One region of the Streptosporangium sp. NPDC002721 genome, then DNA from elsewhere that is predicted to be linked to it. Evidence: riboswitches for the same ligand, from Rfam matches in the RefSeq annotation. Region 1 holds a riboswitch; each other region holds the start of a gene.

What was found. A riboswitch is a leader RNA that binds a small molecule or an ion and turns the genes downstream of it on or off. The one in region 1 is predicted to bind cobalamin.
Region 2: another riboswitch for cobalamin. It lies ahead of cobN (cobaltochelatase subunit CobN); the one in region 1 lies ahead of ACFYWM_RS12925 (CbtB domain-containing protein).
Region 3: another riboswitch for cobalamin. It lies ahead of ACFYWM_RS41540 (ABC transporter substrate-binding protein); the one in region 1 lies ahead of ACFYWM_RS12925 (CbtB domain-containing protein).

Annotation. Positions count from the first base shown of each region.
Region 1 is NZ_JBIAQI010000008.1:133,734-143,703, forward strand. It holds gene cobO (cob(I)yrinic acid a,c-diamide adenosyltransferase) at 1-335, opposite strand, end outside; gene ACFYWM_RS12910 (magnesium chelatase subunit D family protein) at 490-2,700, opposite strand; gene ACFYWM_RS12915 (histidine phosphatase family protein) at 2,756-3,319, opposite strand; gene ACFYWM_RS12920 (CbtA family protein) at 3,316-4,062, opposite strand; gene ACFYWM_RS12925 (CbtB domain-containing protein) at 4,070-4,264, opposite strand; cobalamin riboswitch at 4,299-4,428, opposite strand; gene dop (depupylase/deamidase Dop) at 4,559-6,076, opposite strand; gene ACFYWM_RS12935 (acyltransferase family protein) at 6,164-7,321, opposite strand; gene arc (proteasome ATPase) at 7,575-9,338, opposite strand; gene ACFYWM_RS12945 (tRNA (adenine-N1)-methyltransferase) at 9,544-9,970, opposite strand, start outside.
Region 2 is NZ_JBIAQI010000006.1:129,530-139,499, reverse strand. It holds gene ACFYWM_RS09840 (PucR family transcriptional regulator) at 1-170, shown strand, start outside; gene ACFYWM_RS09835 (precorrin-2 C(20)-methyltransferase) at 286-1,797, opposite strand; gene ACFYWM_RS09830 (precorrin-8X methylmutase) at 1,818-2,444, opposite strand; gene ACFYWM_RS09825 (precorrin-3B synthase) at 2,441-3,973, opposite strand; cobalamin riboswitch at 4,046-4,170, shown strand; gene cobN (cobaltochelatase subunit CobN) at 4,338-8,126, shown strand; gene ACFYWM_RS09815 (AAA family ATPase) at 8,209-9,970, opposite strand, start outside.
Region 3 is NZ_JBIAQI010000047.1:3,188-13,157, reverse strand. It holds gene ACFYWM_RS41575 (SDR family NAD(P)-dependent oxidoreductase) at 67-867, shown strand; gene ACFYWM_RS41570 (ABC transporter ATP-binding protein) at 1,068-1,709, opposite strand; gene ACFYWM_RS41565 (ABC transporter ATP-binding protein) at 1,702-2,640, opposite strand; gene ACFYWM_RS41560 (ABC transporter permease) at 2,637-3,449, opposite strand; gene ACFYWM_RS41555 (ABC transporter permease) at 3,528-4,508, opposite strand; gene ACFYWM_RS41550 (ABC transporter substrate-binding protein) at 4,505-6,058, opposite strand; gene ACFYWM_RS41545 (hypothetical protein) at 6,072-6,275, opposite strand; cobalamin riboswitch at 6,262-6,461, shown strand; gene ACFYWM_RS41540 (ABC transporter substrate-binding protein) at 6,649-7,653, shown strand; gene ACFYWM_RS41535 (FecCD family ABC transporter permease) at 7,668-8,831, shown strand; gene ACFYWM_RS41530 (ABC transporter ATP-binding protein) at 8,828-9,646, shown strand; gene ACFYWM_RS41525 (helix-turn-helix transcriptional regulator) at 9,764-9,970, shown strand, end outside.

The sequences.
Region 1 (9,970 bases):
CCCTCGCGGGCGTCGGCGGCGTGGTCCTCCTCGCTGCCGGGGCGCTGGATCCAGGACCAGCCCTCGCCCATCTTGTGCCAGGAGACCGGCCCGCCCTCGCCGGAGTCGCCGAGCACCCGCAGTGCCCGCTCCTCGCCGATGCGCCACTTGGCGGACTTCACGAACTGGAAGACCCCGATCGGCCAGCCCTGGTTCCAGGCGCGCAGGGCCAGGCCGAAGGCGGCGGTGGACTTGCCCTTGCCCGGTCCCGTGTGGACGATCAGCAGCGGCCGGGTGCGGCGCTGCCTGGTGGTCAGGCCGTCCTCGGGCACGCTGACGGGTTTGCCCTGCGGCATCGTCGCCCTCCCTTCACTGTCATGCGGCTCACTGTCATGCGGCTCACTGTCATGCGGCTCACTGTCATGCGGCCCACTGTCATGCGGCTCACTGTCATGCGGCCCGCTGTCATGCGGCCCGCTGTCATGCGGCCCGCTGTCATGCGGCCCACTGTCATGCGGCGCCGCGCCGTTCGCGGACCATCCCCGCCAGGTCGGTGAGGTCGTCGAGGCGTACGGTCTCCGCGCCCATCCGTGCCGCCAGCGAGGCGGCGAGGCCGAGGCGCACGTGGCCACCCTCGCAGTCGACCACCACGCCCGCCACCCCGGCCAGCAGTCCCGCCGCGCGATGGGACTCCTCGACGGTGCCCGAGGTGGCCCGCCCGTCGGTGACCAGGACCACCAGCGGGCGCCTGGAGGGGTCGCGCAGGCGCTCGACCCGCAGCACCTCTGCGGCCCGCAGCAGGCCGGCGGCCAGCGGGGTACGTCCCCCGGTGGGAAGCTCGCGCAGCCGGGCCGCGCCGGCCTCGACGGAGGAGGTCGGCGGCAGGACCAGGTCGGCGCGGGCGCCCCGGAAGGTGACGAGCCCGACCTTGTCGCGGCGCTGGTAGGCGTCGAGCAGCAGGCCGAGCACCGCGGTCTTCACCGCCCGCATCCGCTGCCTGGCGGCCATGGAACCGCTGGCGTCCACCACGAACAGCACCAGGTTGCCCTCGCGGCCCTCCCGGACCGCCTCCCTGAGGTCGCCGCGCCGCAGCAGCAACCCCGGCCCGCTCCTGCCCCGCGCCACCTGGTACGGGGCGGCGGCGCCGACGGTGGCCCGCAGGTGGAGGGAGCCGGTGTGGCCCTCGGGGACGCGGGCCCCCGTGGTGCGGCCCAGGGGCGTCCTGGCGCGCGACCGGCGCCCGGGGGCTCCGGCGCCGACGCCGGGGACGGTGAACAGCCGGGTCCTGCCGCCGGGCTCGGCGTCGAAGGTCCGCTCGCGGGCCGGTGCTCCCCCGGCCGTCTCCGGCGGCTCACCGGGGTTCGCGGCGGAGGTAACGGGGTGCGGGGGCTCTTGCGTCCCGGGGTCAGGGCCGTCCGGGACGTCCTGGATCTCGGACCGGGGGGCCTCCCCTCCGGGGTCGCCCCGGTCTTCCTGAGTCCGGTCTCCCTGAGTGGCGTCCTCGGCCTCGGGGCCGCCGTCGGGCGCCGGTCCGTCCGGGCCTTCCTCGGGGCCGGTGCCCCCGGGGCCGCCGGAGCCGTCCGGATCCTCGGGGCCCTCGCGGTCGTCCGGGTCGTCGGGGATCTGGTCCAGAAGGTCCTGGAGCTTGGACTCGTCCAGGCCCGGCGCGTCGAAGGGGTCCCGGCGGCGGCGGTGCGGGAGCGCGAGCCTGGCCGCCTCCCGTACGTCGTCGGCGGTGACGGTGGTGCGGCCCTGCCAGGCGGCGTGCGCGATCGCCGCGCCGGCGGTGACCAGGTCGGCCCGGAGCCCGTCCACCTCGAACCCCGCGCAGACGGTGGCGATCCTGAGCAGCGCCGCGTCCGGCAGCACGACGTGGGGCACCCTGGCGCGGGCCTCGGCGATGCGCGCGGCCAGTGCCCGCTCCTCCTCCGACCAGGCGGCGGCGAAGGCGTCGGGGTCGGCCTCGAAGGCCAGGCGGCGCCGTACCACGTCCACCCGCTGGGACGGTTCCCGCGAGGCCCGGACCTCCACGGTCAGCCCGAAGCGGTCGAGCAGCTGCGGGCGCAGCTCCCCCTCCTCGGGGTTCATCGTCCCGACCAGCAGGAACCTGGCCGCGTGCCGCACCGACACCCCCTCGCGCTCGACGTAGCAGGTGCCGAGGGCGGCGGCGTCGAGCAGCAGGTCAACCAGGTGGTCGTGGAGGAGGTTGACCTCGTCCACGTACAGGACGCCCCGGTGGGCGCTCGCCAGGAGGCCGGGTTCGAAGGACTTCACGCCCTCGGTGAGGGCGCGCTCGATGTCCAGGGAGCCGACGAGGCGGTCCTCGGAGGCGCCGACGGGCAGCTCGACCAGGCGGGCGGGCCGCGCGGCGCCGTCCCGCGCCCCGCCGCCCCGAACTCCGTCCGGCTGAACTCCGCCGGATTCAGCGGCGGGAGGCCGGGCCGCGGAGGACCGGGGCTCCGTTTCCGTACGGGGCTCGTGCGGCCCGTCCGGGCAGCCGGGGTCGGGGGCGGCGGGGTCGCAGGAGAAGCGGCAGCCGGCCACCACCTCGACGGGCGGCAGGAGCGCGGCCAGCGCCCGCACGACCGTGGACTTGGCGGTGCCCTTCTCCCCCCTGACCAGCACTCCCCCGACGCGGGGGGAGACCGCGTTGAGGATCAGCGCGAGTTTCAGGTCCTCCAGCCCCACGATCGCGGTGAAGGGATAGCGGGAATCACGCACCTTCAAGATCTCCTGTCGTCTCGTCGAATCAATGGCTCGCCGGGCGCTCGAACCGTCATGGGAGGTAGCCGAGCCGCCAGCGCCCGCCGCGCCCGGTGAGCGTCACGCGGGCCAGCGGCGCGACGTCGACGCGCCAGAAGGACCGGGCGGGGGCGTCGAGGGCGTGGACGACCGCGGCGCGGATGACCGCCGGGTGGGTGATCGCGACGGCCCTGCCGGGGGCGCGGGCGGCGAGCCAGCCGGACACCCTGGCCAGGAGCGCGGTGACCGGCTCCCCGCCGTGCGGCGCCGCGCCGGGGTCGCCGAGCCAGGAGGCGAGCGCCTCGGGCTCGGCGGCCTCGACCTCGCCGAGCGTCATCCCGCTCCAGCGGCCGTAGTCGCAGTCGGCCAGCAGCGGGTCGTGCTCGGCCCGCAGGCCGAGCGCCGCCGCCGTCTGGACGCAGCGCAGCTCGGCCGGGCAGGCCGCGGGCCCCGGGCCGAGGTCCCGCGCCATCCCCTCGGCCCGGCGCAGGCCGCGCTCGTCGAGTGGTTCGTCACCCGGGAACGCGGCCCGTACCGTCGCCGAGGTGGAGGCGTGGCAGACCAGGAGCAGGCGGGTGACCCCCGAGGGGGTCGTCACACCGGGCCGCGCCTGCGGGCGGCGAAGGCGAACAGCGCGCCGACACCGGCCCAGAAGACCACCTGGGTCCCTATGGAGGCGACCCGGAAGTCCCACAGGAGGTCGGCGGGGAAGCCCCGGGGCACCTCCGAGATCTCCGGCAGCAGGATCCAGGACGCGACGACGGGGACCAGGAAGGTGGCACCGGCCGACAGCCAGCGCACCCACGGCTCGCTCGCCGAGGCGTAGCGGTAGGCGGCGACGGCCGCGGCGACGGCGAGGATCCCGATGACCACCGCGACCAGGTAGAGCACGGTGCGCTGGTTGATGGTCTCCGGGTCACCGACGGCCGGTGGGTTGGCGGGATATTTCACGAAAGGGATGAGGACGACGGAGGTGAACGCGGCGGCGGCGAGGCTCACCGCGAGCACCGGTTCCGAGCGGGGTCCCGCCCGGCCGCGTACGGCCGCGTAGACGAGGGAGAACAATCCTCCGAGCGCCAGCCCGTACAGGCCCAGGGCGAGGAAGAGCCCGAAGCGCTGGCCGTCCCTGCTGACCAGGGCCTCCTCCCCGTCGTGGGAGTGGGAGTGGGCCGCGGTCCCGGTGTCGTCGTGCGGTTCGGCCGGGGAGGCGGCCGCGGCCGCCTCCTCCAGCGCGATGGCCTGGTCGATACGCGGTTCGCCGACGGTGTAGGCGAAGACGGCCGCGAGCAGCCCTGCGAGCAGTCCGACGACGAGGCCCCGGACGATGAGTTTGGTGATCACCTGTGGCTCAGTGGCACGGCACGCCGAGCAGGTGGCGCCCGTCGTGCATGAGTTCGTGCAGGTAGTTTCCCGCCTGGGAGATCGCTCCCTGGTCGAAGGTGACCAGGTAGGCGAGGAGCAGCAGCACCGGTACGGCGAGCAGCCAGCGGGTGAGCGAGTGCCATGGGATGGGCTGAACGTGCGGTGCCGAGATCTGGCTCACGGCCACCTCCTCCGGGATTGACGCGTCCCTTTTCGTAGGTCGGTGGCGGCCGAGTGTGACCTGGCTTCCGGCTCCGGGGAGCCGGTTACAGTGGCGCGACCGCACCGGAATCTCACCGGATTTCCCTCGCACCGCCACAAAACACCCGGAACGTATCCCGGTTCTCCGTCCCCCGTCAATCCGGGTGTCCGGTTTGCCGGGATCCGGCCGGACGTCCGGCGAAACGTCCGGCCGGACAGGGTCCGGGTACGCCGAAAGGGGGGCGGCCCTGCCCGGACCGCCCCCCTCAGGAGGTCACTGCTCGCCGGTCAGCGCCGTCACCAGCTCCGCGGCGGTACGGCAGCGGTCGAACAGCTCGCCCACGTGGGCCTTGGTGCCGCGCAGCGGCTCAAGGGTGGGGACGCGCTGCAGCGACTCGCGGCCGGGGATGTCGAAGATGACCGAGTCCCAGGAGGCGGCGGCCACCGACTCGCTGTACTGGCTCAGGCAGCGGCCCCGGAAGTAGGCCCGGGTGTCGTTGGGCGGCACCTCGATGGCCCGCTGAACCTCTTCCTCGGTGACCAGGCGCTGCATGCGGCCCCGGGCGACCAGCCGGTTGTAGAGCCCCCGGTCGGGACGGATGTCGGAGTACTGGAGGTCGACGAGCTGCAGCCGCGGGTGCGACCAGGGAAGGCCGTCGCGAGTGCGGTAGCCCTCCAGGAGCTCCAGCTTGGCCACCCAGTCGAGCTCCCTGGACAGCTGCATCGGGTCCTCCGCCAGGCGGGTGAGGACCGACTCCCAGCGCTCCAGGATGTCCTTGGTGGGCTCGTCCAGGCCGTTGACGCTGCGCTCCTCGGCGTACTTGCGGGCGAGCTCCAGATACTCCATCTGCAGCTGCACCGCCGTCAGCTTGCGGCCGTCGCGCATGGCGATCTCGTACTTGAGCGTCGGGTCGTGCGAGACCGCGCGCAGGGCCTGGACGGGGTTGTCCACGGCCAGGTCGCGGGTGAAGTAGTTGTCCTCGATCATGGCCAGGACGAGCGCGGTCGACCCCAGCTTCAGGTAGGTCGAGATCTCCGACATGTTGGCGTCGCCGATGATGACGTGCAGGCGGCGGTACTTCTCCGGGTCGGCGTGGGGCTCGTCCCGGGTGTTGATGATCGGCCGCTTGAGCGTCGTCTCCAGGCCGACCTCGACCTCGAAGAAGTCGGCCCGCTGGCTGATCTGGAAGCCCTCACCCCGGGAGTCCTGGCCGATGCCGACCTTGCCCGCCCCGGTGACGACCTGCCGGGAGACGAAGAACGGCGTCAGGTGCCGGACGATGTCGGCGAACGAGGTTGCCCGGCGCATGAGGTAGTTCTCATGGCAGCCGTAGGAGGCGCCCTTGTTGTCGGTGTTGTTCTTGTAGAGCTGGATCGGGGCGTTGGCCGGCATCGCCGAGGCGCGGACCGCCGCGTCGTGCATCACCCGCTCGCCCGCCTTGTCCCAGATCACCGCCGCCCGGGGATTGGTGCACTCGGGCGTGGAGTATTCGGGGTGGGCGTGGTCGACGTACAGCCGGGCCCCGTTGGTGAGGATCACATTCGCCAGGCCGAGGTCCTCGTCGGTCAGCTGGCTCTGGTCGGCCACCTCCCGCGCGAGGTCGAACCCCCGTGCGTCCCGCAGCGGGTTCTCCTCCTCGAAGTCCCATCGCGCGCGCCGTGCCCTGGCCGCCGAGGCCGCCAAATAGGCGTTCACGACCTGAGAGGAGGTCACCATCGCGTTGGCCCCCGGCTGTCCGGGCACGGAGATACCGTACTCGGTCTCGATGCCCATCACCCGCCGTACCGTCATGCGCACCCTCTGTTCGTCAGGGACTGATTCTCTCCGTGGTATCTATTCCCGACCCTAGACCCTTCACTATGCCCGGTGGTCGGACAGTTATGGCACCGAAGCCTTTTCGCCCGTTGAGAGGGGGATCGAGGAGAGCGCGGGGAACTGTGACGAGGGCGGGGATGTGCCCCTTCTCCGCCTCCTGGACTTGACGAATTCCTGAAGCGGGCGCTCGGCCACCCGGTACACCAGGTAGGAGAACGCCATCGCGACCAGCACGGTGACCAGCGCGGTCAGCGCGGGCGGCAGCACGTCCCGCAGGGCGGGGAGGACCAGCACCGCGGCCGGGGTGTGGAACAGGTAGAGCGGGTAGGTCAGCGCCCCCAGGACGACCAGGCCGCGCCAGCGCAGCCAGCCCAGCCAGCCGAGCGCCACCATCGCCATGAGCGCGTAGAAACCCACCACGGTGGCGACCACGGCCCACTCGGGCACGGGCATCGCGGCGTAGCCGACGTTCTCGATCCGCCCGGCCACCCGGTCCAGCGCCGCGCTGACGGCCAGGCCGCCGCTGATCCCCGCCAGGCACCACAGGACGAGCCTGGGACCGAATTTGGTCATCAGGAAGAACGCCATGCCGCCGACGAAGTACGCCGCGTACTTGGGCATGACCACGAGGTCGACCCAGGCCTCCTCGCTGCCCGCGAAGAACCCGGCCGCCAGCAGCCAGACGCCCATGAAGACCAGGCAGCGGTTGAGCGTCACCCCGACGATCACCAGGATCGAGATCAGCACGTAGAAGCGGAGCTCCACCCAGAGCGACCAGTAGACCCCGTTGGCGTCGTAGACGCCGAAGGCCCGCTGGAGCATCGTGAGGTTGATCCCGTACTCGCCGAGGCTGAGCTTGGGGTCCAGGGCCGTGGCGGCGGTGAGCCCGTAGACCGCGGCGGTGACGGCCACGCTGACCCAGTAGGCGGGAAAGAGCCGCACCAGCCGGGAGAGGGCGAACGCCCCCAGGCCACGCCCCCAGATGCTCATCAGGATCACGAAGCCGCTGATCATGAAGAACAGCTCGACGCCGAGGATGCCGAGCCCGGAGACGGTGGAGATCGCCGGGAACAGCTCGGCCGGGCGGTCGCCCCACACCGAGGCGAAGGCGATGAAGTAGTGGAAGGCGAGCACCGCCATGGCGGCGAGGAAGCGCAGGAGGTCGAGCTCGGCGAGGCGGCCACTTCCCCGAAGCGCCTCGCGGGAGCCCGTGCCGTTCACCGGGCGGCCGGGCCGGAATGTTCACGCACGCCACTTGGACGGCGTCTCGATCATTCGGGTTCCCAGGGACGGCTGTCTATTTCCGTTCACTCGCGGGACGGGTGTGAAAGAAGGCGCGAACCTTCACCCCCAAAAGGGACAAAAAGGATTAAGGCTTGCTAATCGCCAAATATCAGTGAAAGTTCGGGAAGACGCCGACGGCGCGGCCCTCGCGAGGAGAGCCGCGCCGTCGATCGAGCGTGGTTACGGGTGGTTACAGGTACTGACCGGTGTTGGCCACCGTGTCGATGGAGCGCCCGGCCTCGGTGCCCTGCTTGCCCGTCACGAGGGTGCGGATGTAGACGATCCGCTCGCCCTTCTTGCCGGAGATGCGGGCCCAGTCGTCGGGGTTGGTGGTGTTGGGCAGGTCCTCGTTCTCGGAGAACTCGTCCACGCAGGCCGCGAGCAGATGCTGGATCCGCAGGCCCTTCTGCCCGGTCTCCAGGAACTGCTTGATCGCCATCTTCTTGCCGCGGTCGACGATGTTCTGGATCATCGCGCCGGAGTTGAAGTCCTTGAAGTACAGGACCTCCTTGTCGCCGTTGGCGTAGGTCACCTCGAGGAAGCGGTTCTCCTCGCTCTCGGTGTACATCCGCTCGACGACCCGCTGGATCATGCCGGAGATGGTCTCCTGGCGGTTGGAGTCGTGCTCGGAGAGATCCTCGGCGTGCAGCGGGAGCTCGGGGATGAGGTACTTGGAGAAGATGTCCTTGGCCGCCTCGGCGTCCGGCCGCTCGATCTTGATCTTGACGTCCAGGCGGCCGGGCCGCAGGATCGCCGGGTCGATCATGTCCTCGCGGTTGGAGGCGCCGATCACGATGACGTTCTCCAGGCCCTCGACGCCGTCGATCTCCGACAGGAGCTGGGGAACGATGGTGTTCTCGACGTCGGAGGAGACGCCCGAGCCACGGGTCCGGAAGATCGAGTCCATCTCGTCGAAGAACACGATCACCGGGGTGCCCTCGGAGGCCTTCTCGCGAGCCCGCTGGAAGACCAGGCGGATGTGCCGCTCGGTCTCGCCGACGTACTTGTTGAGAAGCTCCGGGCCCTTGATGTTGAGGAAGAAGCTCTTGCCGGACTGGCCGGTCTTCTCCGCGACCTGCTTGGCCAGGGAGTTGGCGACGGCCTTGGCGATGAGCGTCTTGCCGCAGCCGGGCGGCCCGTAGAGCAGGACGCCCTTGGGCGGGCGGAGCTTGTGCTCGCGGAAGAGGTCGGCGTGCAGGTACGGGAGCTCGATGGCGTCCCGGATCTGCTCGATCTGCCGCATGAGCCCGCCGATCTCCTCGTAGGAGATGTCGGGCACCTCCTCCAGGACGAGCTCCTCGACCTCGGACTTGGGGATGCGCTCGTAGACGTAGCCCGAGCGGGGTTCGAGCAGCAGGGAGTCGCCGGCCCGGATCGGCTGGTCCACCAGCGACTCGGCGAGCTTGACCACCCGCTCCTCGTCGGCGTGCGAGATCACCAGCGCGCGCTGGCCGTCCTCGAGGAGCTCCTTGAGCATCACGATCTCGCCCAGCTCCTCGAAGCCGAGGGCCTCGACGACGTTGAGCGCCTCGTTGAGCATGACCTCCTGGCCACGCCTCAGCGCCTCGACGTCCACCGCGGGGCTCACGTTCACCCTGAGCTTGCGGCCACCGGTGAAGACCTCCACCGTGCCGTCTTCCCTGGTTTCGAGGAACACGCCGAACCCGGACGGCGGTTGCGCCAGCCGGTCCACCTCTTCCTTCAAGGCGACGATCTGGTCTCTGGCCTCCTTGAGGGTGGCCACCAGACGCTCGTTCTGGCCGGTTACGGCCGCGAGGTTCGCCTGCACGTCATGGAGACGCTCTTCGAGAATCCTGGCCTGCCGGGGAGACTCCGTAAGCTTCCGACGCAACGCGGTGATCTCCTCCTGCAGGAAGGAGACCTGTGTTGTGAGGTCGGCGACCTCCCGTTCGCGCTGCGCGGCACGAGCCTCAGCGTCGTCGCGAGCTGCCACGGCGTCACCTCCTTCCCAGTCGAGACCGACTACTCAAAACCCTACCCATCTGAGGGCTGTCCCTTACCTGGCTGAGCAGTGTTCGTATGACTACATTAAGTGCGTGGTAATTAATCCTTTTTGGCGCTTTTAGTCCTAGAAGTATAAGAACACGAAGGTCTGCTCTCGTGTCACGCTCTCAAGGACCGTCGTGGCCGAATCGTCATCATGTGGCGGAAGACGTGGAAGTCGTGGACTCCTCGCCATGTGCCCCCTTCGCCGGACGTCTACGTCGAGGTGGTGGCGTCACCCCGTCGGCCATGCGACGGGCCGTGACCAGGAACCCGGTGTGGCCGACCATCCTGTGGTCGGGCCGCACGGCCAGCCCCTCGACATGCCAGTCACGAACCAGGGTCTCCCACGCATGGGGCTCGGTGAAACTCCCGTGCTCCCGCAGAGTTTCGACCGTACGCGACAGCTGGGTTGTGGTCGCCACATAACAGCAGATCACACCCCCGGGGGTGAGAGCGCGGGCCGCGGCGTCCACACATTCCCACGGGGCGAGCATGTCCAGGATGATCCGGTCGACGTCGCTCTCGTCGAGATCCTCGGCGAAGTCGCCGACCACCAGGCGCCACTGCTTCATCGGGCCG
Region 2 (9,970 bases), on a different contig from region 1:
GCGCCACCGGCTCCCTGCGCCGGGCCGCCGACCTCCTCCACCTGCACCACAGCAGCGTCTCCCGCCGCCTCGAACAGATCGGGAAGGCCCTGGGCGTCGAACTCACCGAGCCCGCCGGGCTGGTACGGGCCGGGGTCGCCCTCACCACCTGGCGGCTCCTCGACGACTGAGGCCGCGGGCGGGCGGCGGTTCAACGCCGCCCCCGCCGCCCCCTGATGCGGCCAGTCCTGGTGCGACCCGGTTCGGTGTGGTCCGGTCCGGTTCGGCCCAGCCCGGCCCGGTGCGTCAGGCGGGATAGCGGCGGGGGGTGAACACCACCCGGCTGCCGTCACCCCGCTCGGCCACCCGCGTGGTGGAGGAGCCCACCAGCAGCAGGCAGCGCATGTCGATCGCGTCGGGGTCCAGGTCGCCGAGGGTGGTGACGGTCATGCTCTCCCGGGCCCCGCCGACGTCGCGGCCGACGACCACGGGGGTCTCCGGCGCCCGGTGCTCCAGCAGCAGGTCCCGCGCCGCGGCCACCTGCCAGGTACGGCTCTTCGAGGCCGGGTTGTAGATCGCCAGGACGAGGTCGGCCCTCGCCGCGGCACCGATCCGCTCGGCGACCACCTCCCAGGGCTTGAGCAGGTCCGACAGCGACAGCACGCAGTAGTCGTGGCCGAGGGGCGCACCCGCCCTGCTCGCCACCGCGTGCGCCGCGGTCAGGCCGGGCAGCACCCGTACCGGCACGTCCGCGAACCTCGGCTCGCACGCCACCTCCAGCACCGCGCTGGCCATCGCGAACACCCCGGGATCGCCCGAGGAGACCACGGCCACCCTCGATCCGGCCGCGGCCAGCTCCAGCGCGTGCGCGGCCCGTTCGGCCTCCACCCGGTTGTCGGTGGGATGGCGGCGCTGGCGCGGGTTGGGCGGGACGCGGTCCAGGTAGGGGCCGTACCCGACGAGCTCGTCGACACCGGCCAGCGCCTCCTGCGCCTCTGGCGTCAGCCACGGCCGCCCGGCGGGGCCGAGCCCCACCACGACCACCTCGCCGCGCGCCTTCGGGGCGGCCGGGGCGGCGGTGGCGGGCGCGGGGCCCGCCGCGTTGACGGGGCTCGGGATCAGCGCCAGCGAGAAGTACGGGACGCTGCCGGGGTCGACCTCGGCGAGCGGGGCCAGGCGCTGCTGCCCGGTGGTCGCGCGCTCGACGTACCAGGCCTCGTCGAGCCGCCCGGCCTCGGCCAGCGCGTCACGGACCTTGGTGAACGTACGGCCGAGCTTCAGCACCGCAGCCGAGTCGGTGGACGCCAGCCGCTCGGCGAGCACCTCGGCCGGGAGCGTTCCCGGCAGCACGGTCAGGACCTCGTCCCGCTCGACCAGCGGGCGCCCCAGGACCGCCGAGGCGCCGCTCACCGACGTCACGCCCGGCACGACCTCGGTGACGTAGCGGTGCGACAGGCGCTTGTGCATGTGCATGTACGAGCCGTAGAAGAGCGGGTCGCCCTCGCACAGCACCACCACGTCGCGCCCGGCGTCCAGATGGGCCGCCAGCCGCACCGCGCAGGCGGCGTAGAAGTCGTCGATCGCCCCCTGGTAGCCGCCCGGGTGGTCGGTGGTCTCGGTGGTGAGCGGGTAGATGAGCGCCTCCTCGACCTGGCCCTCCCGCAGGTAGGGGGCGGCCACCGAGCGGGCGATGCTCCGGCCGTGGCGGGCGCTGTGGAAGGCGATCACATCCGCCTGGCCGATCAGGCGGGCGGCCTTGACGGTCACCAGTTCGGGGTCGCCGGGTCCGAGCCCCACGCCCCACAGCCGTCCGGTCACGCGTCCGGTCACGTCGTCGCTCACTCTTCCTCACTAGCGATCGCGTTGATCGCGGCGGCGGTCATCGCGCTTCCGCCCCGCCGTCCGTCCACGACCAGGTACTCCAGGTTCGCCGGGTGCTCGGCGAGGGCCTGCTTGGACTCGGCGGCACCGATGAAGCCGACCGGGACGCCGAGTACGGCGGCGGGGCGGCCCGCGCCCTCCTCGACCATCTCCAGCAGCCTGAACAGCGCGGTCGGCGCGTTGCCGATCGCGACCACCGAACCCTGGAGCCTGTCGCGCCACAGCTCCAGCGCGGCGGCGCTGCGGGTGGTGCCCAGTTCGGCGGCGAGTTCCGGCACCCGGGGGTCACCGAGGGTGCAGAGCACCTCGTTGTTCGCGGGGAGGCGTCGCCGGGTCACCCCGGAGGCGACCATCATGGCGTCGCAGAGCACCGGCGCGCCCGCCAGGAGCGCCTCGCGCGCCGAGGCCACGACACCGGGTGACCAGCGCAGATCGCTCACCAGGTCGACCATTCCACAGGCGTGGATCATGCGGACCGCGACCCGGGCGACGTCGGCGGGCAGGCCGGACAGCTCGGCCTCCGCGCGGATGGTGGCGAAGGAGCGGCGGTAGATCTCCGCGCCGTCGCGGACGTAGTCGATCACAGTTCCCCTCTGGCGGCCGCCAGCGCGGCCGCGGTCTCCTCGATGCCGGAACAGGTCAGGCCGGTGCCGTCCAGTTCCAGGCGGTAGCCGTCACCGGTGGCGACCACATCCGCGACCCGCCCCCTCGGACGGCCGCAGCGCCTGCCGCAGCCCGCCCAGTGCACGGGGAGCGTACCGGTGCCCCGCCCGCTCCCGGACGGCGGGGCCACGGACGGCCCGCTCCCGGACGGTTCGCTTCCGGACAGCTCGTTTTCGGATGGCTCGTCTCCGGGCGGTGTGGCCGCCATGCCGACGGCGACGCCGATGGTGGTCGCCGCGTCGGCCTGGACGTCGGCCAGGGACTTGGCGCAGCCGGGACGGCCGGTGCAGGCCGTCACACCGATCCACGGCGACGCGGGGTCGACGACCAGCCCGGCGGCCTCCAGGCGGGCGGCCGTGCCCGCGACCTCGGTACGGTCCAGGCCGGGCAACACCACGCCGCGCCACGGCGTGAGCCGGATCTCCCCGCCCGAGGCGGCCTCCGCGAGCAGCAGTGCCAGCTCGGAGGTGAGCCGACCCAGCGGGATCGCCACCCCGAGCGCGACCCGCGCGCCCGGGTCCCCGATGCCGCTGCTCGGGTCGTTTCCGGGGGCGTTCCCGAGGTTGTTTCCGAGGTTGTTTTCGGTGCCCCCGATGACGCCGACCGGCCAGAGGGTCACGACCCGCGTCCTCACCGGGGTGAATGGAGGCGTACCGGAGATCCCGAGGGCGGTTCGCACCCGGGCGGCGATCAGGGAGGGGCCGTCCGGGAGTTCGGCGATCCGCCAGGCGGTGACGTCCCGGGTGGCCAGCTCGTCGAGGAACGCCTCGGCGGCGGCGAGCAGGGCCGTCACGGCTCCGCCGAGCGGGACGCGCAGTCCGGTGTCGGTCCCGGCGAGGATCAGCGCGGCCTCGTCCGGTCCCGTGGGCAGGATTCCCGCGTCCGCGCCCAGACCGGCCACGTCCCCCCGGCCGTCGTCAAGGGCGAACATGAACCGCCCCGGCAGGGCGGCGAGGGCGGGACGGGAGCACAGCCGCCGGTCCAGCTCGCCGACCAGCGGTGTGACGTCGACGATCCCACCGCGCGGATACTCCGGTGCGGTCGGTGCGGTCGGTGCGGCGGGCCCGGTCGGTTCGGCCGGTCCGGTGGGTCCGTCCAGTCCGGTCAGCGGGGAGGCGAGGATGTTGCGGATCCGTTCGTGTGTCGCCGAGGGCAGCAGGCCCGCCCTCGCCATCCGCGCGGCGAACCCGTTCTCCGCACCGCCGCCCGTACCGCTGTCCGGGTCCTCCGGGCCGAGGCCGCGCACCTGGACGTTCGCGCGGGAGGTCAGCTCGATGACGCCGCCGCCGTACGCCGAGGCGGCTTCGGCGAGTTCGCGCAGCTGGAAGGGGGTGAGGCGACCTCCGGGCACGCGGACGCGGGCCAGGCCGCCGTCCGCGGCGGCATGGACCTGGAGCGCCCCGGGGCACGCGTCGAGTCGCGATCGTCCGGAAAAGTCGGCAATGGACACTCGAAGGATGTTAACGCCAGTTTCTTGCAACGAACCGGACTGCCGTAGTGTCATCGGTGGCGACGGCAAAGGGAGGAAGCCGGTGTGATTCCGGCGCGGTCCCGCCACTGTAACCGGGGAGCGAACCCCACCCGGGCCACTGTCCGACGACGGGCGGGAAGGCCGGGGTGAGCACCGATCCGGGAGCCAGGAGACTCCAGCCGTCGCGGCCGACGACGACCCGGGGCGAGGACCCCGAGGGAGGAAGCTCCGTGCGCTCTTCGCCGTTCCCCCGCGACACCGTGGACACCGTGGCATCGCCGTTCCCCTGCCACGAAGTGGCACCCCTGGGCCGTACCGCCCTGCCTCTCCTGGAGTGTGGCGCGTGATCCTCCTGCTCTCGACCTCCGACACCGACCTGCTGAGCGCCCGCGCGAGCGGCGCCGACTACCGGCTCGGCAACCCCGCCAGGCTCACCGCCGCCGACCTCCCGCCGCTGCTGGAGGGCGCCGAGCTGGTCGTGGTACGCCTGCTGGGCGGGCGCCGCGCCTGGGAGGAGGGGCTGGACGCCCTGCTCGCCGGTCCCCGGCCCGTCGTCGTGCTCGGTGGCGAGCAGGCGCCCGACGCCGAGCTGATGGAGCTGTCCACCGTGCCCGGCGGGGTCTGCGCCGAGGCGCACGCCTACCTCGCCCACGGCGGCCCGGCCAACCTGACCGAGCTGCACCACTTCCTGTCCGACACGCTGCTGCTCACCGGCCACGGGTTCGCCGCGCCCGAGCCCACCCCCACGTGGGGAACGCTGGAGCGCGAGGCGCGCGACCAGGAGGGAGACGACGGGCCCGTCGTCGGGGTGCTCTACTACCGGGCCCACCACGTGGCCGGGAACACCGCCTTCGTCGAGGCGCTCTGCTCGGCGATCGAGGACGCGGGCGCGCGGGCGCTGCCGGTGTACTGCGCCTCCCTGCGCACCGCCGAGCCCGGCCTGGTGGAGGTCCTGCGTACGGTGGACGCCCTGGTGGTGACCGTGCTCGCGGCGGGCGGCACCCGTCCGGCGACCGCGTCGGCGGGCGGGGACGACGAGGCCTGGGACGTCGGCGCGCTCGCCGAGCTGGACGTGCCGATCCTGCAGGGCCTGTGCCTGACGAGCAGCCGGGCCTCCTGGGAGGAGAACGACGACGGCCTGTCCCCGCTGGACGCCGCCACCCAGGTCGCGATCCCCGAGTTCGACGGGCGGATCATCACGGTGCCGTTCTCCTTCAAGGAGATCGACGAGGACGGGCTCACCGTCTACGTGGCCGACCCCGAGCGGGCCTCGCGGGTGGCGGGCATCGCGGTGCGGCACGCCGTGCTGCGGCACATCCCGCCCGCCGAGCGGCGGCTGGTGCTGATGCTGTCGGCCTACCCCACCAAGCACGCCCGCATCGGCAACGCCGTCGGCCTGGACACCCCGGCCAGTCTGGTACGGCTGCTGGCCGCGCTGCGCGAGCGCGGCTACGACATCGGCGCCGAGGACGAGCTGCCCGGGGTGACCGGGCAGGACGGCGACGCGCTCATCCACGCGCTGATCGCCGCGGGTGGGCAGGACCAGGACTGGCTCACCGAGGAGCAGCTCGCCGGGAACCCGGTGCGCATCGCGGCGAGCCGGTACGCCGAGTGGTACGCCACCCTGCCCGCGGACCTGCGCGAGCGGATGGAGGAGCACTGGGGCCCGGCTCCCGGCGAGCTGTTCGTCGACAGGTCGCGCGACCCGGAGGGCGAGATCGTGCTGGCCGCGCTGCGCTCCGGCAACGTGGTGGTCATGGTGCAGCCGCCGCGCGGCTTCGGCGAGAACCCCATCGCGATCTACCACGACCCCGACCTGCCGCCCAGCCACCACTACCTGGCCGCCTACCGCTGGCTGGCCGACGGCTTCGGCGCGCACGCCGTGGTCCACGTGGGCAAGCACGGCAACCTGGAGTGGCTGCCCGGCAAGTCGGCGGGCCTGTCGGCCTCCTGCGGCCCGGACGCCGCGCTCGGCGACCTGCCGCTGATCTACCCCTTCCTCGTCAACGACCCCGGCGAGGGCACCCAGGCCAAGCGCCGCGCCCACGCCACCCTGGTCGACCACCTCGTCCCGCCGATGGCCCGCGCCGACAGCTACGGGGACATGGCCAGGCTGGAGCAGCTCCTCGACGAGCACGCCTCCATCGCGGCGATGGACCCGGCCAAGCTGCCCGCGATCCGCGCCCAGATCTGGACGCTGATCCAGGCCGCCAGGCTCGACCACGACCTCGGCGTCGCCGACCGCCCGCACGACGCCGAGTTCGACGACTTCCTGCTGCACATCGACGGCTGGCTGTGCGAGGTCAAGGACGTCCAGATCCGCGACGGCCTGCACGTGCTGGGGGCCGCCCCCGAGGGACAGCCGCGCGTCGACCTGGTGCTGGCCATGCTCCGCGCCCGGCAGATGTGGGCGGGCAGCGAGGCGCTCGTCGGGCTGCGTGAGGCCCTGGGCCTGGCCGAGGACGGCAGCGCGGGACGGATCGGCGTCGACGAGGCCGAGACCCTGGCCCGCGCCCTGGTCGAGGCGATGGAGCACCGGGGCTGGGACCCGTCGGCGGCGGGGGAGGTGACCGCCGAGGTCCTGGGCCGGGCGGACACCCCGGCAGGAGACGTCGGCGTGACCGGTTCGGGTAGCGGCTCCGACACGACCGGTTCGACCGGCTCGGCGGGCGCGACCGGCCATCGGGACGGCCCGGCAGGCTCCACAGGCCCGGAAAGCTCGGGAGGTCCGGCAGACCCGGCCGGTCCGGCCGCTGAGAGCCGGGCGCGTGGCGCGGACCTCGAGACCGTGGAGCGGATCCTGCGGTTCGCCGCCGTCGAGGTCGTACCCCGGCTGGCGCGTACCACCGACGAGATCGACGCGATCCTGCACGCCCTCGACGGCGGCTACGTCCCGGCCGGGCCGAGCGGGTCGCCGCTGCGCGGGCTGATCAACGTGCTCCCCACCGGCCGCAACTTCTACTCGGTCGACCCCAAGGCCGTGCCGAGCAGGCTGGCCTGGGAGACCGGGCAGGCGATGGCCGACTCCCTGCTGGAGCGCTACCGCGCCGACACCGGCGACTGGCCGCGCTCGGTCGGGCTGTCGGTGTGGGGGACCAGCGCCATGCGCACCGCCGGGGACGACGTCGCCGAGGTGCTGGCGCTGCTCGGCGTGCGGCCGGTCTGGGACGAGGCCTCGCGCCGCGTCACCGGCCTGGAGCCCATCCCCGCCGCCGAGCTGGGCCGCCCGCGCGTGGACGTCACCGTCAGGATCAGCGGCTTCTTCCGCGACGCCTTCCCGCACGTCGTGGCGATACTGGACGACGCCGTACGGCTCGCGGCCGGGCTGGAGGAGCCCGAGGAGCTCAACTACGTGCGGGCGCACGTGCTCGCCGACCAGGCCGGGCACGGCGACGAGCGCAGGGCCACCATGCGGATCTTCGGCTCCCGGCCGGGCGCCTACGGTGCCGGGCTGCTGCCGCTGATCGACAGCCGCAACTGGCGCGACGACGCCGACCTGGCCGAGGTGTACGCGGTCTGGGGCGGCTTCGCCTACGGCCGGGGCGTCGACGGCGTCCCCGCCAGGCAGGACATGGAGACGGCCTACCGCAGGATCGCCGTGGCGGCCAAGAACGTCGACACCCGCGAGCACGACATCGCCGACTCCGACGACTACTTCCAGTACCACGGCGGCATGATCGCCACCGTACGGGCGCTCACCGGCAAGGCCCCGGCCGCCTACATCGGCGACAGCACCAGGCCGGACGCGGTCCGCACCAGGACGCTCTCCGAGGAGACGTCCAGGATCTTCCGCGCCAGGGTGGTCAACCCCCGCTGGCTGGCCGCGATGCGCAGGCACGGCTACAAGGGCGCCTTCGAGCTGGCCGCCACCGTCGACTACCTGTTCGGCTACGACGCCACCACCGGCGTTGTCGCCGACTGGATGTACGACAAGCTGGCCGCGACCTACGTGCTGGACCCGGAGAACCAGGCGTTCATGGCCAAGTCCAACCCGTGGGCACTGCACGGGATCGCCGAGCGGCTGCTGGAGGCGGCCAACCGGGGCATGTGGGAGCACCCCGACCCCGCCATCCTGCGCGACCTCCAGGAGGTCTACCTCAAGTCCGAGGGCGACCTGGAGGACGGCGCCTGACACGCGGGTTCACCGGCCCCGGCGGCGGGTCCGCCCGGGACGACGTGCCGGGCCGGCACGTCGTCGGGTGTCCGGGGGTGTGTCATGCCGCCGGTGGACACACCGCCTCGTAGGGTTTGCCGGGCAGGTGGAAGTTCCACTCCTGCGGGGTGATCGGCCGCTGGGCCAGGTGGCAGACGCGGGCCTCGAGGTCGGTGGGCAGGGCCAGGTTCCAGAACCGGACGGTGGCGTCACGCCCGGCGCTGACCAGGGTGCGGCCGTCGGGGGTGAAGGCCACCCCGGACACGGCCTTGGTGTGCCCGGTCATCGGACGGCCGAGCTGGCGCTGGGTGGCGACGTCCCACAACCGGATCGCCCGGTTCGGGCCGGTGCTCACGAGCAGCCGGCCGTCGGGGCTGAAGGCCGACATCTCCTCGCCCGTCCGCATCACCATGGGCTGGCCGATCTGGCTCCTGGTGCGCAGGTCCCAGAGCCGGATGGTGCGGTCCCAGCCCATGCTGGCGAGCGTCGTGCCCCGGGTGTCGAACACGAGCGCGTTGATGTTGTCGGTGTGGCCGCGCAGGGGGGCGCCCTTCTCCCAGCCGGTGGCGGGGTCCCACAGCCGGATCACCCCGCCGGGCGTGCCTGTCGCCAGTGTCGTGCCGTCGGGGCTGAAGGCGAGCGGGGCGACGTCGCCCACCTGCGGGGACTGGCCGATCTGCCGATGGCCGCGCGTGTCCCAGAGCCGCAACCTGCCGTCCGAGCCGGTGCTGGCGAGCGTCGTGCCGTCGGGGCTGAAGGCCACTTCGAGGACCCACGCCCTTCCCCCCGTCTCGTTCGTGGGAAGGTGGCCGGGCAGCGCGGTTCCCGTCTGCCGCCCGGTGGCGACGTCCCACAGTCGGATCTTCCCGCTGTACTCGCCGGTGGCCAGCACTTTCCCGCCGGGGCCGAAGGCCGTCAGGCGTCCATCGAGGACCGTGCGTGCCGCCAGCGGCTCTCCCTTACGACCGCGGGTGGCGAGGTCCCAGAGCAGGACGTCCGTCTGGCGGGCCGTGGCGATCGTACCGCCGTCGGGACTGAGCGCCATGCCGATGATCGGGCGGGTGTCGCCCGTGGTGACGGGCCGTCCGGCCTGCCTGCCGACGGTGAGGTCCCACAGGCGTACGGTTCCGCCGGCGTCGGTGCTGGCGAGCGTCGTGCCGTCGGGAGAGAAGGTGACAGCCTGCACCGGGCGGGTGTGGCCCACGAGCGGGGTGCCCGCCGGCTTGCGGGTGGCGAGGTCGTACAGGGCGATGGCGTAGCCGTCGCCGTCGGTGGCCAGTGTCGTGCCGTCCGGGCTGATGGCCAGCGTCTCGCCCGCGCCGGTGAGAGGCTCGCCGACCTGACGGTAGCCGGCGGTGTCCCACCAGCGCGCGGGTCCCTCGTCCTCGGTGCTGAGCAGGCGTGTGCCGTCCGGGGTGAAGGCCACCTCCATCAGCTGGCGGTCACTTTCGCGGGCCAGGCCCGGCTTGATCTCCCGGCGCCGCGTCAGGTCCCACACCCGTGTGTGTCTACCGGCGATGACCGCCGTTCGCCCGTCCGGGCTGAGCGCGACATCGGAGATCGAGTCGGTGACCGGGTCGCCGGTGAGCCTCGCGATCTGCCGCCGGGTGGCGAGATCCCATACGTACAGTCTGCTGTCGCTGCTGACGGCGGCCACCGTCCGGCCGTCGCGGCTGAGGTCCATCTTGTCGAAGCGCCTCGGGTGCTCCAGGAGCGCGCCGAGGGGACGCTGACTCCTGACGTCCCACACGCGCACGGCACCCCTGGCGTCGTCCATGCTCGAACCGCTCGCGCTGAGCAGGGAGGCGCCGTCCCGGCTGAAG
Region 3 (9,970 bases), on a different contig from region 1:
AGTCTACGGATGTAGACATAGCGGGGCCGGCCTGTGCCGGCACCCCGACCACGATGTGAGGATGAAATGGATCTCCAGCTGACAGGTAGGCGCGCGCTGGTCACCGGCTCCAGCTCCGGCCTCGGCGAAGCCGTCGCCAGGGCCCTGGCCGCCGAGGGCGCCGACGTCGTCGTCCACGGCCGCGACCGCGACCGCACCGAGGCCGTCGTCTCCGCCGTCCGGGCGGCCGGCGGCAGCGCCCACGTCGCCATCGGCGACCTGACCACCGACACCGGAGCCGACGCCACGGCCGAGGCCGCGCTGGCCGCGGGCCCGATCGACATCCTCGTCAACAACGCCGGCGCCTACCCCCACCGGGGATGGAAGGACGCCACCGCCGAGGACTGGCTCCAGACCTACGAGCTCAACGTCGTCTCCGGCGTCCGCATGATCCGGCGCCTGGTCCCCCGCATGCACGAGCGCGGCTGGGGCCGCGTCATCCAGATCGGCGGCGGGCTCGGCCTGCAGCCGGGCGCCGACCTCCCCCACTACAACGCCACCCTCGCCGCCCGCCACAACCTCACGGTCTCGCTGGCCCGCGAGCTGAAGGACACCGGGGTGACCTCCAACGCCGTCGCCCCCGGCGCCATCCTGGTCGACAGCGTCCAGCACTTCCTCACCGACCTCGCCCCGGCCCGCGGCTGGGGCGAGACGTGGCAGGAGATCGAACGCAACGCGATCGCGGAACTGGTGCCCAACGACGTCGGCCGGCTGGGCCGTCCCGAGGAGATCGCCGCCGCGGTCCTCTACCTCAGCGGCCCGCTCGCCGACTACGTCACCGGCACCACCCTGCGAGTGGACGGCGGCACCGTCCGCGGCGTCCACTGACCGCCCTTCGTGGAAAGGCGGCTTCGTGGGAAAGCGGCTTCACGGAAAGGAGGCTTCGCGGAAAGGGGGCTTCGCGGAAAAGCGGCACGGAAGCGGCCGGACCGGCCGGTCGCCCGCGCGAGAAGCGCGTCCCCGCCGGCGGACGGCCATCCCCTGGACCCGCCCCCGCACCCCACCCCCGGGACGCGGCACCACGGGGATCACCCGATCGGGAAGCCGACGACCCCGTCGGCCCAGCGGTCCAGCAGGACCTGGTCGTGGCTGATCGCCAGCACCCCCGCCCCGGTGCGCTTCCGGTAGGTGTTCACCACGCCGACCAGGTGCGCCTGGGTGGAGGCGTCCAGCATGGTGGTCATCTCGTCGCAGATCAGGTAGCGGGGTTCCAGGGTGAGCGCCCTGGCCACGCAGGCCCGCTGCAACTGCCCGTCGGAGACCTCGTGCGGCCACCGGGTGAGCAGCTCACCGGTGAGCCCCGTCTCATCGGCCAGCTCGGCGACGCGGCTCGCGTCGGGCCGCCCGTTCGCGGCCAGCGGCTCGCCGATCACCTCGGCGAGCGTGAGACGCGGGTCCACCGCGAGCCTGGGCTGCTGGTAGATCAGGGCCACCCGGGTACGCAGGTCGCGCGCCGCGCGCTGCCGCCAGCGCGTCACGGGCGTGCCGTCCACGGCGAGGGTGCCCGACGCCGGGCGCAGCATCATCGCCATGACCCTGGCCAGCGTCGACTTCCCGCACCCGCTCGGCCCGGCCAGGCCGGTCACCTCGCCGGGCCTGACCGTCAGGGACGCCGCCTCCAGGGCGATGTGCGCCCCGTACCTGACGGTGACGCCGGTCGCCTCAAGCATGCCTGTCCTCCAAGGGGTGATGGCAGGCCACGCCGCCGTCCACCGGCGGGGATGTGGCGCACCGCTCGGTGTGGCGGCCGCAGCGTGGCCGGAACGCGCATCCCCGGGGCAACCGGGTCAGCTCGGGCGGCATCCCGGGGATGGGGACGAACTCCCGGTCCGGCTGGGCGGCCACCAGGCCCGCGGTGTACGGATGGCGGGGGCGCCCGAGCACCTCGGCCGCCGGCCCGGACTCGACCAGGCGGCCGGCGTACATGACCGCGAGGTCGTCGGCGACCTGCTCGGCGGCGCGCAGGTCGTGCGTGATCAGCAGTACGGCGCGCCCCTCGTCGCACAGCTCGCGCAGCGTCGCCATCGCCCGGTCCACCAGCGGACGGTCCAGCCCGCTGGTCGGCTCGTCGGCCAGCACCAGCCACGGGTCGCCCGCCAGCGCGATCGCGTTCGCCACCCGCTGGGCCATGCCACCCGACAGCTCGTGCGGGTAGCGGTCCAGCTCGTGCGGGCGCAGGCCGTAGCGTGCCGCCAGGTCGTCGGCGGTGGCGGGCGAGCCGAGCTCGCGGATGACCTCCTGGAGTTGCGCCCGCGCGGTGCGCACCGGTGTGAGGTGGGTGGCCGGGCTCTGCGGGATGAGCCCGATCGCGCGCCCGCGCACCCGCCCGGCCAGTACGGCCTGCGAGGCGCCGACCAGCTCCACCGGCTCCCCTCCCCCGTGTTCCAGCCAAGCCTGGCCGGAGACGGAGGCGTTGGCGGGCAGCAGTCCGAGCAGCGCGTGCGCGAGCACCGACTTGCCGCAGCCGGACTCCCCCACCAGGGCCAGGCACCTGCCCTGGCGTACCTCGAAACTCGCGTCGTTCACCGCCCGCACCGTCGCGCCGGGGACGCGGAAGCCGACGTTCAGGTCCCGGACCCGTAGCCGTCCCTGGTCGGTCACAGTTCCAGCTCCGATCTCCAGCGGGGGGTGTGGCGGTCGCGCCAGCGCTGGGCCAGCACCGACACCGCCAGCGTGGGTACGAGGATGAACAGGCCCGGCAGCAGGCTCGACCACCAGTCCCCGGTGAGCAGCGACCGCTGCCCGTCATTGATCATGTTGCCGAGCGAGGCCAGGTGCGGCGGGAGTCCCAGGCCGAGGAAGCTCAGCGCGGTCTCGTGCCAGATCGCGTGCGGCACCATCAGCACCGTCGCCAGCACCAGGTGGGGAAGGAGGTGCGGCAGCAGGTGGCGGCGGATGACGCGTGTTCTGCTCGCCCCTCCGGAGATCGCCGCCTCCACGAACGGGCGCGAGCGCAGCGAGAGCACCTCGGAGCGGACGATCCGCGCCGCCGTCGTCCAGTGCGTCACGCCCACCGAGACCACCACCGCGGCGGCGCTCGGCGCGAACAGCGCGACGATGAAGATGCCGAACAGCAGGTGCGGCAGGGCGTTGAACCCGTCCACCACCCGCATGAGGACGCGGTCGGCCGCTCCCCCCAGGCTGCCCGCCGCCAGGCCCATGAGCCCGCCGATCACCATGCTGACCAGCGCGGCCACCAGCCCGACGAGGAAGGAGACGCGCAGGCCGTAGATCGACCTGATCAGCACGTCCCGCCCGACCTCGTCGGTGCCGAGGAGGTGGGAGAAGGAGGGGGGCTGCCCGGCCGAGCGCAGGTCCACCAGGCTCTGGTCAAGCTGCACGAAGGGCGGCACCAGGAGCACTGCCAGTGCCAGCACCACCAGGGTGCCGGCCGCGAGTCTCACCGGCATTCAGCCCACCTCCCGCGTCAGCGGTCGTCGAAACGGCATCCGGCCCACCCTTGGCGTTCGCGATCGTCGAAACGGCATTCAGCCCACCCCCAGCGTTCGCACCCGCGGGTCGGCGACGGTGTAGGCGATGTCGGCCAGCAGGTTGCCGGCCAGCACCGCCGCCGTACCCAGCAGCGTGAGCGCCGCCAGCAGCGGGAAGTCCATGGCCAGCGCCGCCTGTACGGAGGCCGCGGCGACCCCCGGCCAGGAGAAGACCGTCTCGACCAGGATCGCGCCGGTGACCAGTTCCGGGATGCGGGCGCCGAGCAGGGTGAGGAAGGGCAGCAGCGCCGACCGCAGCGCGTGCCGTACGACCACGGTCCGCTCGCGCAGGCCGCGGGCCCGGGCGCCGATCACGAAGTCCTCCCGCAGCACCCCGATGACCGACTCGCGCACGTAGAGCACCAGCCACGACGACTGGGAGACGGCGAGCACCGTGACCGGCAGGATCATGTGCCGCGCCACGTCGAGGGGTTCGACCGTGGTCGACGCCGGGTCGGTCAGGCCGCCCGCGGGCAGCCAGCCCAGTTGGACCGCGAAGACCCAGACGGCGAGCAGTCCCAGCCAGAACACCGGGGCGGCCTCGTTGGCGAACGCGCCACCGGTGATCACCCGGTCCAGCCAGGAGTCACGCCGCCAGGCGGCGACGGTTCCCACCACCAGGCTGCCGGCGAGCATCAGCACCAGCGCCGACCCGGTGGCCAGCAGCGTCCAGCCGAGCCGCTCGCCGATGACCTCGGCGACCGGCCGGTGCAGGGAGCGCGACTCGCCCAGCTCGCCACTGGCCAGGTTGCCGAACCAGGTGGCGAACTGCTCGACGACCGGCCGGTCCAGGCCCCAGTTCTGCCTGATCGACTCGGCCACCTCCGGCGAGGTGACCAGCGCGCGCTCGCCGAGGTACTGCCTGACCGGATCGAACGGGGACGCCTGGGCCAGCGCGAACATGCCGATCGTGACGATCACCAGCAGTGGTACGGCGAAGGCCGCCCGCCAGGCGACCATCTTCAGTACCGCCCTCACGCGACCGGCTTCCAGGTGTGGATGCCGGCGAACAGGCCCCCGGTGGCGTGCTCGTGCGCGTCCACGCCCGGCACGATGCCCTCGTACCTGCCGCGGACCACGTACACGTGCTTGAGGAAGACCAGGTACGAGAAGACCTCGTCGTCCCTGACGATCTTCTGGAAGCCGGTGTAGGCCCGTTCGCGCTCCGCCTTGTCGCCCGCGGCCCTGCCCTGCTCCAGCAGCCTGTCGACCTCGGGGTTGTCGTAACGGCCCGGGTTGAGGAAGCCCTGGCCCTTGAAGTCGGAGTGGAACAGCTCGTAGTTGACGTAGTCGGGGTCGTACGGGCTGCCGAACCCCATGACCGCCGCGTCCTCGCCCAGCCGCGCCTCGATGGCGTCCCAGTCCAGGCCCGCCGGCTCGACCAGCAGCCCGATCCTCTTGGCGTCGGAGGCGGCGGCGAGGGCGAGTTCCTTGCGCAGCGAGTCGCCCGCCGGATACATCAGGGTGAACTGAGCCTTCTTCCCGTCCTTCTCCCTGATGCCGTCCTCACCCGGGATCCAGCCCGCCTCGTCGAGCAGCTTTCCGGCCGCCACGGGGTCGGCGGCGCCGCCGGTCACCTCGGGGTTGTGCCATCCGGTGTCGGGCGAGATCGGCCCGTAGGCGGGGGTGCCCGCGCCGGCGAGGATCGTGTCGGCCATCGCCTGCCGGTCCAGGGCCAGGCTGAACGCCCTGCGCACGGCCCGGTCGCCGGTCACCGGCTGAGTCATCGGGAACATGACCGCGCGGTAGTCGGCGCTCGGCACGTCGTACACGGTCAGGCCCGCCTGTCCCCGCAGGCCGGTGGCGGCCTTCGGCGGGAGCACGGTGGCGTCGAAGTCGCCCGCCCGGATCCGGGTCGCGCGCACGTTGTCGTCGGGCGCGAAGGCGAGCACCAGCCTGGGAATCGCCGGGGCGCCGCCCCAGTACTCCTTGTCGGCCTCCAGCACGATCTTGTCGCCGGGTGTCCAGGAGACGAACCGGTAGGGGCCGCTGCCGACCGGCCTGGTCTTCTCCAGCGTGCCCTTGGGCACGATGCCGAGTGTGGTGCGCTGCACCAGCGGCGCGTAGGGGTGCTTGAGCCTGAACACCACGGTCCGCGCGTCGGGAGCCGCCACGTCCTCGATCGCCGAGTAGTCGCTCCTGATCGTGGAGTTGTTGGCGGGATCGAGCAGCGCCTCGTAGGTGTACTCCACGTCCTGGCTGGTCAGCGGTTTGCCGTCGTGGAACTTCAGCCCTTCCCTCAGGGTGAAGGTGACGCTCTTCCCGTCCTCGGCTACGACGGGCTCGTCGGCGGCGAGCGCGGGCCTGAGCGTCAGGTCGGGGGCCCGGCTCATCAGCCCGTCGAAGATCAGCGAACCGCCGTCGGGGGAGAACCCGAGCACCGGGCTCAGGTTGTCGAACTCCGAGCTCAGGCCGATGACGAACGTGTCGTCCGGCGCGGTGGCCGGGCCCCGGGGCGCGGAGCAGGCCGTGACCGCGAGGGCGAGGGCGGCGCACAGCGTGGCGTACTTCTGGAGAAGCTGAGTCACATGGGAACTTCTATCACTTGCAAATACCTTGCAATAGTCCGGGTGGCCCTTCCCGCGCCGCCCTACCGGGATGGGGGCCCGCGTCACGCGGGACGGCGAACGTGGTGACGGCGAACGTGGTGACGGTGAACGTGGTGACGGTGAACGTGGTGACGGCGAACACGATGACGGCGAACACGGTGACGGGCCCGAGGGCCGGTCGGGTGATTTGTCGCATCCTGTGTAATGATGACGAGCGAAAAGGCGAGCGCGGAACGAGGAAGCCGGTGTGAATCCGGCGCGGTCCCGCCACTGTGATCGGCGAGCGAATCCCGAACAAGCCACTGCCCGGAGGACGGGTGGGAAGGCCGGGACGAGCCTCGACCCGAGAGCCAGGAGACTCACGCGGTCGCCTCCTCGATGGAACTGGGGCGGATCTCCCCGGAGAGGACGGCGTGCCGGTTATGCCCATGGGACCGATCGGCCCGGTGCTGTTGTCTCGCACGGCACCCGAACACGCCCGAACTCCCTCACCGCCCCTCACGACGCGTTCCGGTGTGACACCGGTTCCCGCCGACGACTCGTCGGCCCCTTTGTGAGAGGACCCATACATGACGACGGGCAGACGCTCGCTGTCCCTGCTGCTCGCGCTCGCCTCGGCCGCCCTGGTCTCCGGCTGCGGTACGGCCGCCGTCGGGACAGGCGCCGGCACCTCCGCCGCTCCGGCGGCCTCCGCCGTGGCGGGCTTCCCGGTCACGGTGGCCAACTGCGGCGTGAGCACCACCTACGAACGGCCACCCGGGCGCGCGGTGTCGCTGAACCAGCACGCGACCGAGGTCATGCTGGCGCTCGGGCTGGAGAAGTCCATGATCGGCACGGGCTACCTCGACGACCGGATCCTGCCGGAGTACCGGGCCGCCTATGACCGGATCGAGGTGCTGTCCAAGGAGTACCCGTCCTACGAGGCACTGCTGGCGGCCGAGCCCGACTTCGTCTACGCGGGTTTCTCCAGCGCCTTCGACGACAAGGAGGGACGCGGCCGGGCCGCCCTGACCGGGGCCGGGATCGACTCGCACCTGAACGTCGAGGAGTGCCCGTCCGGGCCGGTGACCATGGCCATGGTGGACGAGGAGGTCCGTACCGTCGCCAAGATCTTCGGCGTGCCGGACCGGGCCGAGGAGCAGGTGCGGAGGTTCCACGCGACCCTGGACGCCGTCGGGGAGAAGCTCGCGGGAGCGACCCCGGTCAAGCTGTTCGTCTACGACAGCGGCGACAAGACCGCGTTCACCGCGGGCGGCGCGGGCGTCGGCAACGAGATCATCAAGCGGGCCGGTGGGGTGAACCTGTTCGCCGACGTGGCCAAGGCGTGGGGGGACGTGTCGTTCGAGCAGGTGGCCGAGCGCGCCCCCGAGGTGATCGTCATCTACGACTACGGCGACCGGTCCGCGGCGGAGAAGGAGAGGTTCCTGCTCGCCAACCCGGCACTCAAGGACGTACCCGCGATCAGGAACAGGCGGTTCGCGGTGCTCCCCCTGTCGTCGACGGTGCTCGGCGTCCGGGCGCCGTCCGGGGTGGAGTCCCTGGCCCGCCAGATCCACCCCGGCCGCTTCAAATGACCGACGCGACTGACATGACTGACGCGACCGACGCGACCAAGGCGACCGGCGCGACCGAGGCCGCCCGGACCGCCGGGGCGGCGGAAGCGACCGGGACAGCCGGGACAACCGGGATAAAAGGGACGGAACCGGCCTTCGGTGCCGTCCCGCGCCGTCGCCCCGGCCCTCCCCTGCCGCTCACCCTCGCCCTGCTCGCCCTGCTGGCCGCGGCGACGGTGACCCTCGGGGTGGCCGTCGGCTCGATCGGCCTGCCGGCCGGCCAGGTCTGGGGAATCCTGCTGCACCGGATCCACCCGGCCCTGGCCGGGCAGACCTGGACGGCGGTCCGCGAGACGATCGTGATGGACGTGCGGCTGCCCCGGGTGCTGCTGTGCGGGGTGGTCGGAGCCGGCCTGTCGGTGTGCGGCATGGCGCTGCAGGCGCTGGTCCGCAACCCGCTGGCCGACCCGATGCTCCTGGGGGTGTCCTCGGGGGCGAGCGTCGGCGCGGTGGCCGTCGTGGTGTTCGACGTGACCCTGTTCGGGGTCTTCTCCCTGCCGCTGGCGGCGTTCTGCGGGGCCCTGGCCGCGCTGGTCGCGGTCTACTTCCTGGCCAGGTCGGGCGGGCGGATGACGACGGTACGGCTGGTGCTGGCGGGCGTGGCGACGGCCGAGGTGCTCTCGGCGGTGGCGAGCTTCCTGATCGTGACGTCCAACGACCCGCACAAGACACAGTCGGCGCTGCGCTGGATGCTCGGCGGGCTGGCCGGCACCACCTGGACGACGGTGTGGATTCCCGCCGCCGCCGTCCTGGCCGGGACGGCGGTCCTGCTCGGCGTCTCGCGCCCGCTCAACCTGCTGCTGGCCGGTGAGGAGGCCGCCGCGTCCCTCGGGCTCGACGTGCACCGGTTCCGGGCCGCGCTGTTCGTCCTCGTCGCGATGATGATCGGCACGATCGTCGCGGTGAGCGGCTCGATCGGGTTCGTCGGGCTGATCATGCCGCACGTGGTGCGGCTGCTCCTGGGCGCCGACCACCGGCGCGCGCTGCCCGCGGCCGCGCTGCTCGGCGCCGCGTTCCTGATCGTCGCGGATCTGGCCGCCCGCACGCTCATCAGCCCCGAGGAGATCCCGGTCGGGATCCTGACCGCCCTGGTCGGCGGCCCGTTCTTCCTGTGGCTCATGCGACGGAGGGCTCGATGAGAGCGAAGGGATTCACGGAGGCGGGGGCGCTGTCCGCCGAGGACGTGTCCGTGGTCGCCGGCGGCAGGTCCCTGGTTCGCCGGGTCAGCCTGGACGTGGCGCCGGGCGAGGTGATGGGGCTCGCCGGCCCCAACGGCGCGGGCAAGTCGACCCTGCTGCGCACGTTCTACCGGACGCTGCGTCCCACGTCGGGGCGGGTGCTGCTGGACGGCGACGACGTGTGGCGGCTGCCCGGCAGGCAGGTGGCGCGCAGGCTCGCCGCCGTGCTCCAGGAGAGCGCGGGAGACTTCGAGCTCAGCGTGTACGACGTGGTGGCGATGGGCCGTACCCCGCACAAGCGGGCGTTCGACGGCGACGACGCCGGTGACCGGGCCGTCATCGTGGACGCGCTGGAGCAGCTGGAGGTCGCCTCCCTGGCGTACGCGCCGTTCGACCGCCTGTCGGGCGGGGAGAAGCAGCGGGTCCTCATCGCCCGCGCGCTCGCCCAGCGCTGCGGGACGATGGTGCTGGACGAGCCGACCAACCACCTCGACCCGCGCCACCAGCTCGACGCGCTCCGTCTCGTCCGCTCCCTGGGCGTCACCGCGATCATCGCGCTGCACGACCTCAACCTGGCCGCGGCCTTCTGCGACCGCATCTGCGTGATGGGCTCCGGCGCGGTGGTCGCCCTGGGCACGCCCGGGGAGGTGCTGACCCCGGCGCTGCTCGCCGAGGTCTACCGCGTCGAGGCCGAGGTGACCGCGCGCCCGGACACCGGCGTCCCGCAGGTGACCCTGCTCACCGGGGCGTGGAACGGCGAGAGGGGGCCCCGCTGACCTGACCCCCGCCTCCCGCCTCCCGTACCGGAACACCGTGAGAGCGTTCCGGCTCTCACCGGCTCACCGGACCCGTCCGTGATCTTGGTTTGGGCAGGTGGGTGGTAGAGTCGTCCCATGAGCCCGGAAGATCTCGCCAATCTCGCGCACCTACGCCGGGCGCGGGATCTGATCGACCGGGAGTACGCCCGGCCGCTCGACGTGCCGACGATGGCCCGCCGCGCGCTCATGTCCCCGGCGCACTTCTCGCGACGCTTCCGGGCGGCCTACGGCGAGACGCCGTACAGCTATCTGATGACCCGCCGGATCGAGCGGGCGATGGCG